One region of the Paenibacillus sp. NN59 genome, then DNA from elsewhere that is predicted to be linked to it. Evidence: riboswitches for the same ligand, from Rfam matches in the RefSeq annotation. Region 1 holds a riboswitch; the other holds the start of a gene.

Region 1 (5,541 bases):
GCCGCTTCGCCGGCGAGCGCACCGCCTGCCGCGAGCCGCGTCAGCGCCTCGGCGGCAAGCTCGGCTGCGCCGGCGCGTGGCGCCGCAACGGCAGCGCGCGGTGCGGCCTCTGCCGCCGCGGACGCGGGCCGCTCTGCGGTAAGCACGGCGGTGCCAGCACCGCTCGCCGGGCTTACCGCAGGCGGGGTGGCCGCCCATGCGCTTGCGGGCGGCTGCCCTTGCGGAGCCGTGCCCGCTCCGGCGCTGGCGCCGCGCAGGGCTGGCTCCGCCGGTGGGGCGGCCTGCGCATCGCGGGCCGTGCCATTGCCCGCTGCCTCGCCGGAGGCGGCAGCGCGGGCTTCCCGTGCGCCGAGCGACCATGGCTCGGCTTCGGTGCGTAGCCGCTCGTGAGGTCTGAGCGGCTGTTCCGCGGAGTTCAGCGTATATTTCCGCTGATATCCGCGCGGGGTGACCATGAGTCCTTCGTACATCATGGTCGAGGAATTGCCGATAATCACGGTCGTTAACATACCGATATCGTAATTCAGCATATCTTCCAGCGTGGTCATGACCACGTCTTGGCGTTCCCGGTACGCACTCTTGACCAGGCCAACCGGTGTCTTCGGATCACGGTAACGCAGCAACATCTCCTGCGTCTCTACAATCTGGCGTGTACGCCGTCCACTGCGTGGATTATACAAAGCAATGACAAAATCAGCCGCCGCTGCCGCTTCAACCCGGCGAATGATCGTTTCCCAAGGTGTCAGATGGTCGCTGAGGCTGATCGTACACGCGTCATGCATAACCGGCGCACCAAGCAAGGACGCACACGATTGAATAGCGGACACGCCAGGAATAACCTCGACAGCTACGCCTGTATCTGGCTTCCAGCCTTGCTCGATCAGCACCTCATATACAAGCCCCGCCATACCGTATACCCCGGCATCCCCACTGGAGATTACGGCAACAATGTGGCCTGCTTCCGCTTGTCTTACCGCTTCCTGTGCCCGACTGACTTCCTCTGTCATGCCTGTACGCACAATGGCTTGTCCATTCAACAAAGGCCGGATCAGATCCACATAGGTGTTATATCCAATGATGACCTCGCTTTCCTGCAATGCATCCAGCGCCCGTTTCGTTATGTGCTCCATCGCACCTGGACCGAAACCGATGATCAGCAACTTGCCTTGCTTTTGCATCCCGTTTTCCCCCTCACTCCACTTGTCATACGATTAATGCCCCAACCTTGTTTATCCCAAAAGTTCCCCGATACAGATGTGTCTCTCTCGTTTATAGCCCTGTAAAACATCATTTCTTCTGCTCAACTCGGCAACTTCGTTCCTGTCCGAAAAAACAAAAAAATCCCATCCTAATCACGGATGAGATACGCATGTACTTACACTCAGGAAACCTGGCCTGTATTATTCCATAATAAGGAATTACAAGCAGCCAGAATAGCCCATATAGAGCCTCACAAGACAAACCACGGTTTGTCCCTTTCCCGAACTTATCGTACACCACTCCTTTCCGCGAAGGGTTTGGTGACACATGCAAGGTAGGTCTCCTGGCTCTGGATCATTAGCGTTCTTTCCTGTCTTCCCCGGTATACCGAGTGACTTTCATGGAAAACGCTTTACCATTACAGTGGCGGGACCGCTCGGGACTTGCACCCGATTCCCTGTTACCTCTTGCTTTATGCAAGAGCACCTTGCTGCTTTCATATTGTCTTCATCATACCATCGGTCAGGAAATAATGTCCACGCTTCTCAAGATTGTCCTAAACATTAATTTTGGATAAAAATGAAAAAAAGGTCCCGATCCGATAACGGATCAGAACCTTTATATATCCATCCATATAACTGATGTGATTCCTTCTAAACTTAATACCTCTGTATACGAATTGCGTCTGCTATTCTTCATACAGCTACTCTTGCCCTGTGAATGCTCTCTTTATTAATCTTCCCGGACACCCACCGGATTCGCGGCAAAATAACGTCCCAGTTCAACGATGAGCGCTCCCATCTTCTCTTCGTCTGGTACAACCAGCGCTTCAATACCTTCCTCACGCATCGCATTCGCCGTAACTTTACCAACAGAGGCTGGGACTACCCCTTCTTTGAAGGCTGTCAGCATCTCCTCCAGCTTACCTTGAGATGTCGCATATTCCGTCAAAAACCGAACCTGCGGCCCACTTGTAAAGGCCACTGCATCTAACTTATGCTGAATTACTTCGTTCAGCAGTTGCTCCAGCTCTGTCTCTTCTGGCGGTACGTGACGATACGGCAATACCTGCCGCACAACAGCTTCTTGTTCTTCTAACCATCGAACCAGCTTGGGAGCCGTTTCCCCATGCAGCTGTAACATCACCTTTTTGCCTGTAAGATCATGCGAGCCAAATTCACGAATCAGTCCGTCTGTACTGCCGTCATCATCTCGTACCAGAGGTGTTAGCTTCAGCTTTTTTAACGCATTTACCGTTTTGTACCCTCGGGCTGCAATACACGATTCAGCCAAGACATTCCGAAGTTGTCCGGCTACATCCATGTCCTCAGCCATGTCGAACAAAGCATCCAGTCCCATGCCCGTCGTGAACACTGCCCAATCCGGCGGATCAGAAATCCAGGAGACCAGTCCGTCCCGAATGTTACGATCATCCAGAAACACCGTGCCTTGTGCTGGACGCACAAGCGGGATTCCGCCCATTTTCTCTACCAATAGAGACATCTCTTTGGACTTTCTCGGTCCGGTTAATGCCACACGTACCCCTGCCAAATGTTGAGCCATTCATGTTCCCCCCGTTATTAAGCCGAAAGTTCGTCAATCTGACTACAGTATACAGGGTACTTCTGCGGAGGGAAACCATGCTTGCTTGCTTTCCAGGCTCTCAAGCTATAACAATTTTTTATGATTTTCATCAGGAAGGCTGCAGATTACCGCCGCCATGTGATGGTTTACCTTTTTTCTCTATAGACTTTTCCGCTGACTTATCACCAGATTTCTCTTCTGACTTGCCTTCCGTATTCCCTTCAGAATAATCTGATTCATCAGATGCCTGCTCCTGCTTCTGTTCACCTTCCTGCTGTTTGCCTCTCGAGGCCCTCTCTCCCGATTCAGAGTTCGGTGCATGCCCAGCCTCCTTTTTGCGCGGACGAAGAAATAGAAAGAATACGATTGGAAACAGCACCTCAAATACAATGGCAACCCATGTCCATTCCCGTGTAAATCGATTCAGTTGGATCGCATTGCGGAAAAACCAGAACGCACATACAAAACCCAGCAACGCAATGGGTCCGGTCAGTACTTTACCAGACACTTTGGGAATCATGCGTTTCAATCCCCAGCACACTAAATACAGGTCAAACGCAATCTTGGTAATAATACAAGGCAAAGTTGCTGCCGCAAGCGCCAGATCGAATCGATCTAGAAAGTCACTAATCTGCAGCTGTCTTGCCAGCTCATACGATGGATATACAAGTCTTGAAGCAATGGGTACACCGATGGAGGTGATCGTTTCTATTACAATAAGCATCATAAGCAGTCCCGTGACGACGTTGCCTGTAACGATGGACTTTACTCGAAAATCACTTCCCCTTACGATAAAGGGCAGAAAAATCATCTCTCCATAAAACGAAAAGAGATACCAGCTCCCCCTGCCCACACCCGCCAGGTCAACATCGAAATAGGGCTTCAGGTTATCCATATTGATCTGCTGAATTAGCATAAACGGCACAATGATGGAGTTTAACAAAAAAAGCGCTACATATAACTCCACCATGCCAATCAGGGAGCCTAATCCTCCCCGCACGATAAATATAGCCATGACAAGCAGAGAGAGCACGATAATCGAGATTGGAGTTGTTTCCAGCAATGTGATACTCACATAATCCCCCGTTAGCCGGATATCTCTCGCAAATACAAAGAAGAAAAACGCGATGTACATCAATCCGGCTAATCTTCCCAGAAAGGGAAATCGTGTCACTAACGATTCAAACAGATCCTTGTCCGGAAAACGCCGCTGGACACGGCTGAGCACCCACATCGATGTAAACATAATCAGAACAACGGGTATGTAACAAAGATAGGCGTGCTGTTCTGCATAATAAATGGCTTGTGCATGAGGTTGTAGCAGTGTCCCCGTAATACTAAGCAGCATGAGCATCAAGATCATTTGCCTGTGCGTTACCTTCTGAATCATCCTGCCCCTCCTTCCGTACCTGTTTCTTGCATATCAAGATTACATATGCCACATCCTCAAGGCATTGGTAGCAGACGTTGAATAATATGACTCATCCATACCGATAGGAATACGGTTTTGTTCAGCGCCGTAACGTAGAACCAGAGGCCTGTTCCAAGCGCAATGATTCCATAAGACAGCCAGCGATTAATGGGGGCCGCTTGTTTCAGATGCCTGAAATCCATAATCAGCACCCCGATTACCATTGCCAGATAGGTAAACAGCAGCGGTTTAATCATGTATGATGTCCTCCTCTACGACTCCAATCGGTTTATTGACAACACCGACATTCTCAATAATGACATGCGGGTCCACAGTTACTTGAACCTCCGGATAGAGAAACTCCCAACGATCTTTAATCTTGTCCCATTCCTTGGGTAACTGCCTATGGATGGAACGGCCGATGCCGATAATGTCCGCTTTGAATTTCTTCTGAACCAGCCTTACACCTTCCTCAATATCCTCTTTGATCTTCCGGTGTACGGCTTCATTCAAATTTAAAATTTCCTTCTCGCGCCTGTCACCATAATCCGATTCATTGTCCACAAGCACTCCCTTGGCATACATCTGAATGGTCACACTCACTTTGCCATTCACAATCTTGGGATGAAGGGAGGAATTGTTCTCGTTTAACTTGATAAACATATCTCCTTTGCCGCGCGGAGCTTTAATCATGACCTCGGGTTCATTAGCTTCACCCATGGCAAGAATTAATGCATCAGCAGGGGCCTTGTCCATCATGCCCACCAACTTGTCTTTTTTGAAAATAGCCAAGCCGTCCAGTTTGATATTGGTCACAGCACCTTTCCAACCCTCAGGTACACTGTCCGAAACGGATGCGATCGGCAGAAAAGGATCAACCCCTTCGTCTAGAATGGAGTCTATAAACGTTTTAAGGGATCTTGGATTCCTCATATTAAGAAAACATAGTTCTCGTACCATCTCCGAAGGGAACTTCTCAATCGGCGCATCCGTGTCCATGACCTTGTGTGCCTCACCTCTGGTGACAACAGGAAGTGCCGATAACCGATTTAGGGGATATCGGGTGAACAGATCTAGCATCGGGGCAACACCGTCACGTGCCAGTTCTTCCCCAATAAGGATGGTACGGCGATGTGCATAATAAATACGGCGAGAGAGTGACTTCTGACCCTTAAGCGTAGTCCCGCGTAAAGTTCGATCCGTGTTGGAGAGGATAAACCATGGCTTGTCACCATTTGTACCGCCCCCGCCCCCTTCACTTCCCGAGGCTCCAGACTGTCCAGGAAGGGCAATCTGCAGACTGGATCGGTATTCATCACCTTCTTTATCAGCAGCAATACCGATGA
Region 2 (5,541 bases), 850 kb from region 1:
CACCGCAAAGTTACGGTACAACTGCCGGAAGAACCGGCCTTTTTTGACGGAGATGAAGTGTTGTTGGAACAGGTACTTGTGAACATCGTCAGCAATGCAATCAAATATTCACCCGACGAGAGCATGGTGATCATAAGGGTAAAGAATGAACCGAGACAGAGTTGTGTGACCTTCATCGTAGATGATCAGGGTGTTGGGATTGAGGAAGCGGAGCGCACTCGCGTGTTTGATAAGTTTTATCGCTCACCCTCCACGCAGCATATTACGGGAACTGGATTGGGGCTTGCCATCTGCAAAGGGATTGTGCAGGTTCACGGAGGTACAATCCAAGCTGAGGGCAATCCGGATGGAGGAACAAGAATACGTATAGAGTTGCCTGTAGGAAGGGATGAAATGCCATTTTCCTATACAGTGCAAGGAGAGGTTGGAGATTAGATGAATGCCGCATTAGGGGCTCGCATTCTGGTGATTGATGATGAACCACAGATTCGCAAACTGCTAAAAGTGACTCTTCAGGCTCACCAATATGATCATTATGAGTGTGCTAACGGAGAGGAGGGTATTACGCAGGCAAGTGTGGTGCATCCCGATTTGATCATTCTGGATCTAGGTTTGCCAGGCATATCTGGCATGGACGTGCTTCACCGAATAAGGGAATGGTCACAGGTGCCAATTATTGTGCTAACAGCAAAAGATCAGGAGGCTGATAAGATTACCGCACTGGATGCAGGTGCAGATGATTATGTGACGAAGCCGTTTGGCATGGGCGAACTGGTTGCCCGAATTCGGGTAGCGCTTCGGCATGTGGCCAAAACAACGGATGAACCCATTTTGCGATTTGGCTCACTGGTTATCGATCTGGCTCTCAGGCAGGTTGAGCTGGACGGAGAGCAGGTCAAATTAACGCCAACCGAATATGAGATGCTGAAGGTGCTTGCCTCGAATGCAGGCAAAATTATTACCCAGCGCCAGCTTTTACAGCAAGTATGGGGTGCGCATCATCATGAGTCGGACAGCCATTATTTGCGAGTTTATGTGGGTCATTTGCGTAAAAAGCTAAAGGAAGATCCCACCCGGCCCTCCTATATTCAGACGGAACCAGGGATTGGATATCGTTTTCTGCTGCCTGCGGAGTAATGGAGTAATCTGAAAATAAGTGAAAAAAAGCACCGTCCCCTTCGATTTCGAAAGGCACGGTGCTACTTTTGTATGTCTTGATGTTTTTATTATGAGAATTTAGGCAGCCAGTCGCCATGAGCTTCAATCAAATCGTCGCACATCGCCACGATGTCGTCCATGGACAGCTCAGCAGCCGTATGCGGATCAAGCATAGCCGCGTGATAGATATGCTCTTTTTTGCCAGTCATAGCCGCTTCAATGGTGAGCAATTGGGTGTTGATATTGGTACGGTTCAGCGCTGCCAATTGTGGTGGCAGGTCACCAATATACGTCGGGCTGATGCCGGAACCATCAACCAGACAAGGCACCTCGACACAAGCTTCGCGTGGCAGGTTGGTGATGAGCCCGTTGTTTATAACGTTACCGCCAATTTTGTACGGGCGATCCGTCTCCATCGCTTCCATGATATGCGAAGCATATTCATGACTGCGGGTATGCTGAATATTTTCACTCGCAAACAGCTTCTCCCGCATTTCCTTCCATTCTGCAATCTGGTTTACACAGCGACGTGGATATTCGTCGAGTGGAATGTTGTAACGTTCGATCAATTCCGGGTAGTTGCGTTTAATAAAATACGGATGATATTCTGCACTATGCTCAGAAGACTCGGTAACATAATAACCGAAGCGATGCATCAGTTCATAACGTACCATGTCATCATGTGTCTCCTGCTGTTTCTGTCTCGCAAGACGTTTGATCTCAGGATATAGATCGACACCATCCTTTGTTACTTCCAGGAGCCATGCCATGTGGTTAATCCCGGCGATTTTGGCAACGACCCCCGTCTGGTCAATCCCCAGCGTATCGAACAGATGAGGTACGCAGACTTGTACACTGTGACACAGACCGATCGTTTTAATTCCGCCATGTACGTTCATGACATTAGTGAGTACAGCCATCGGGTTCGTGTAGTTCAGGAACCAGGCATCCGGGCATACTTCCTGCATATCCTTGGCGAAGTCCAGCATCACCGGAATGGTACGCAAGTTACGGAAGATTCCGCCAATGCCGAGCGTATCGGCAATCGTTTGACGCAGGCCGTATTTCTTCGGAATCTCAAAATCGGTAATCGTACACGGGTCATATCCGCCCACCTGAATGGCATTGATGACATATTTAGCTCCGCGGAGCGCTTCCTTGCGATCATGGTATGTTTTAACGGAACAGCGGCTTCCCAGCGACTGAGCCAAACTTTTTAACAAACGCTCCGAGTCACTTAGACGTTCAGCATCAATATCAAACAAGGCCAGTTCAAAGTCCTGCAAGGCCTCCGTCATCATCACATCACCCAATACATTTTTGACAAAAACGGTGCTGCCTGCACCGAGAAACGTAATTTTGTTCATTTCAACTTCATCCTTCCCGAAAAATGTTGTACCCCAACTATAGGCCGAACAGGCTCATATCACTATGGCTCAAACCCTCTCAAATATGGCATAATCCCATTTTTGTTTTCGTTTTCAGCAAGATTTCCTCTCTTCTACCTGTTATAATTTGTTGTGTGCACTGGTAATGGAATATGTGAGCTCATATTAAGATATCTTTAACCTCATCGTCGAAAGGAGGGGAAACATGAGTCGGAAAGTGGAAATGAATGTGGTCTCTGCCGGCTGGACGCAGATGGAACTGGTCTTGTTATTTTATGGATGGGAGGCATGTGATCCTGCCCACTATTGGGGGCCGGGGGTGCGTGATTCCTATATCGTGCATTACGTACATGAGGGTTATGGTACGGTATATATGGGAGATCGGGAATATCCTCTGGGCGAGGGCCAAGGATTTCTCATTTTACCCGACACGGTCATTCATTATGAAGCCGATGCTGAGGAGCCTTGGACATATTCATGGTTTGGCTTCAGAGGTGTACAGGCGAAGGCTTTTATGCAACGTGCACAGTTAAGCGAGGAGCACCCGGTATTTACTGCTCATGATAAGAATATGATGGCAGCGCTGTATGACGAGATGCTTCAGGCCGGAACGAGCTCCGTTGCAGGAGGGGATGTGTTACATCAAAGTCTGTTATACCGACTTATGGCGGCATTAATCGCATCCTCACCGATCAAAGAAGAAGAAAACACGCTCCTTTCGACGAAAGAGACTTATATTCGGCAGGCTGTGCAGTTTATGGAGAACCGGTATAGCCAGCGTACTTCTATTCTGGATATCGCACAGGCGGTAGGACTGGATCGAACGTATTTATCGGGATTGTTCAAAGAGCGATATGGCAAGTCGCTGCAAGCCTTTTTCCTGGAGTATCGCATGAATCGTGCAGCGGAGTTGCTTCGTAACCCGATGCTGTCTGTGAGTGAAGTAGCCCACTCCGTTGGATACACCGACCCGCTGCTTTTTTCCAAAATGTTCAAACGTGTGACGGGGGTGTCGCCCAAGGGCTCGCGAGTGCGAGATTAGCCGCAATCATGATTTTAAATTTTGAAAGAAAAGTTTTGAACATTATTCCGTATGCCGCTATACTGATACAGAAGTGTAACAGATACCAACTTTTAGTGAATTGAATACGTGGAACTTGGTGCTCTACCCGCTGGGGTAGAAGCTTAAAAGGGAAGTCCGGTGTGATGCCGGCGCGGTCCCGCCACTGTAACAGAGGAGTCAGGCAGCATATCCACTGGTCTTACGAAGACCGGGAAGGAGCTGTTATGGCAATGATACTGGAGCCAGGAGACCTGCCAGGTTGGACAAACACAGCAGTACCCTACGGGAGATAGGAAGGTGTTTAAAGAGCATGATTTTTTCTGAAAATCTGTTTATTTAAGGCGTCCTTATCCCGTGAAACGGAAAAGGGCGCTTTTTTGGCTTGAATTGGCTTGTATTGAATGGAATGAAAATGAAGGCGTACACGCGCATTAAACCGGGAAGGGCGTTTTATTATTGGGCAGATATATCGTTAAACGGTTATTACAACTGGTCGCCGTTCTGTTTGGAATCACCTTCCTGACATTTCTATTAACGTATCTGTCTCCTGGGGATCCCGCCAGACTGATGCTGATGTCTACCGGAGTCACACCTTCGGATGAACTGGTCAGACAGGTGAGGTCAGAGCTTGGGCTGGACAAGCCATTTCTGGTTCGGTATGGCACATGGCTGGGACAAGTAGTCACTGGAGACTTTGGTACGTCGTATAAATATGACCGTCCGGTGCTGGATGTGTTAATGGCCCGCCTTCCAGCAACGCTCAAGTTAACCGGGAGCGCAATGCTTCTGGTGATTTTGATTTCCTTTCCGCTCGGAGTTCTTTCGGCTGTACGCCGGAATCAAGGGCTGGATTATGTGATTCGCCTGTTTTCGTTTGCCGGTCTATCCATGCCGAGCTTCTGGCTGGGGATGTTGCTGATGCTGGTATTTGGTGTGCAGCTGAAGCTGCTGCCGGTCATGGGTAGTTCCGGCTGGAACAGCCTGATCCTGCCTGCTGCGACACTCGCGATTCCATTGATCGCCCAATACAGCCGGCAGATTCGTGCAGTCATGCTGGAGGAGACAAGCCAGAATTACGTAGTGGGTGCAAGAGCAAGAGGTGTGAAGGAATCAATGATTATTTGGCGACATATTTTGCCCAATTCACTGTTGCCAATTGTGACCTTGCTAGGCATGACAACAGGAGCACTACTTGGCGGAGCAGCAATTGTGGAGAGTTTATTCGTATGGCCGGGAGTAGGACAGATGGCGGTGGATGCCATTTTCACCCGCGATTACCCCCTGATACAGGGTTATGTAATCTGGATGGCAGTCATCTATGTCACCCTGAATCTGATCGTGGATCTCTGGACACATCTTCGCGATCCGCGCATTCAACTGGATGTGGATGTGTAGATGGTGATGAAGATTCGAGCATATCTGACACAACGTCGTCTATTTATTTTCTTGCTATCCCTGACCACAGGCTGGATCGTTCTGGCTCTGATTGCGCCGCTTCTGGCGCCTCACGATCCACTTGCTACGAATTTTGCGAAAGTGTTGCAGCCATCCAGCCCCGAATATCCACTCGGTACGGATCAGCTTGGGCGATGTGTCCTATCCCGACTTTTATATGGAGCACGCACCTCTCTGTTGCTTACATTTATGATGATCGGTATTGTTTTCGGCTTAGGCGTAGCGGTTGGTGTCGTCGCAGGTTTTCTGCGAGGGCTGGTGGATACGCTGCTGATGCGGCTGTGCGATACGTTGATGGCATTTCCGGGTTTGATTTTTGCTATTGCCGTAGTAGGCATGTTAGGGCCGGGGTTATTTAACACGGTGGTCGCACTGTCAGTTGTCTGGTGGGCAAAGTATGCACGGATGGCCCGAAGCCTGGTCATTTCTCTTCAGCAAAAAGAGTTCGTCACTGCCGCCGCGTTCAGCGGTGCGCGT

Evidence for each region. Region 1 has a riboswitch for cobalamin ahead of cobJ (precorrin-3B C(17)-methyltransferase). Riboswitches for the same ligand answer to the same signal wherever they lie in the genome.
Region 2: linked by a shared signal. The riboswitch ahead of nikB (nickel ABC transporter permease) and the one ahead of cobJ (precorrin-3B C(17)-methyltransferase) in region 1 are both predicted to bind cobalamin.

Annotation. Positions count from the first base shown of each region.
Region 1 is NZ_CP199678.1:6,020,035-6,025,575, forward strand. It holds gene cobJ (precorrin-3B C(17)-methyltransferase) at 1-1,178, opposite strand, end outside; cobalamin riboswitch at 1,517-1,705, opposite strand; gene ACT89M_RS26220 (uroporphyrinogen-III synthase) at 1,933-2,763, opposite strand; gene ACT89M_RS26225 (GerAB/ArcD/ProY family transporter) at 2,894-4,174, opposite strand; gene ACT89M_RS26230 (hypothetical protein) at 4,231-4,452, opposite strand; gene ACT89M_RS26235 (Ger(x)C family spore germination protein) at 4,445-5,541, opposite strand, start outside.
Region 2 is NZ_CP199678.1:284,663-290,203, forward strand. It holds gene ACT89M_RS01270 (DUF4118 domain-containing protein) at 1-435, shown strand, start outside; gene ACT89M_RS01275 (response regulator) at 436-1,137, shown strand; gene melA (alpha-glucosidase/alpha-galactosidase) at 1,227-2,525, opposite strand; gene ACT89M_RS01285 (AraC family transcriptional regulator) at 2,752-3,588, shown strand; cobalamin riboswitch at 3,688-3,882, shown strand; gene nikB (nickel ABC transporter permease) at 4,066-5,004, shown strand; gene nikC (nickel transporter permease) at 5,005-5,541, shown strand, end outside.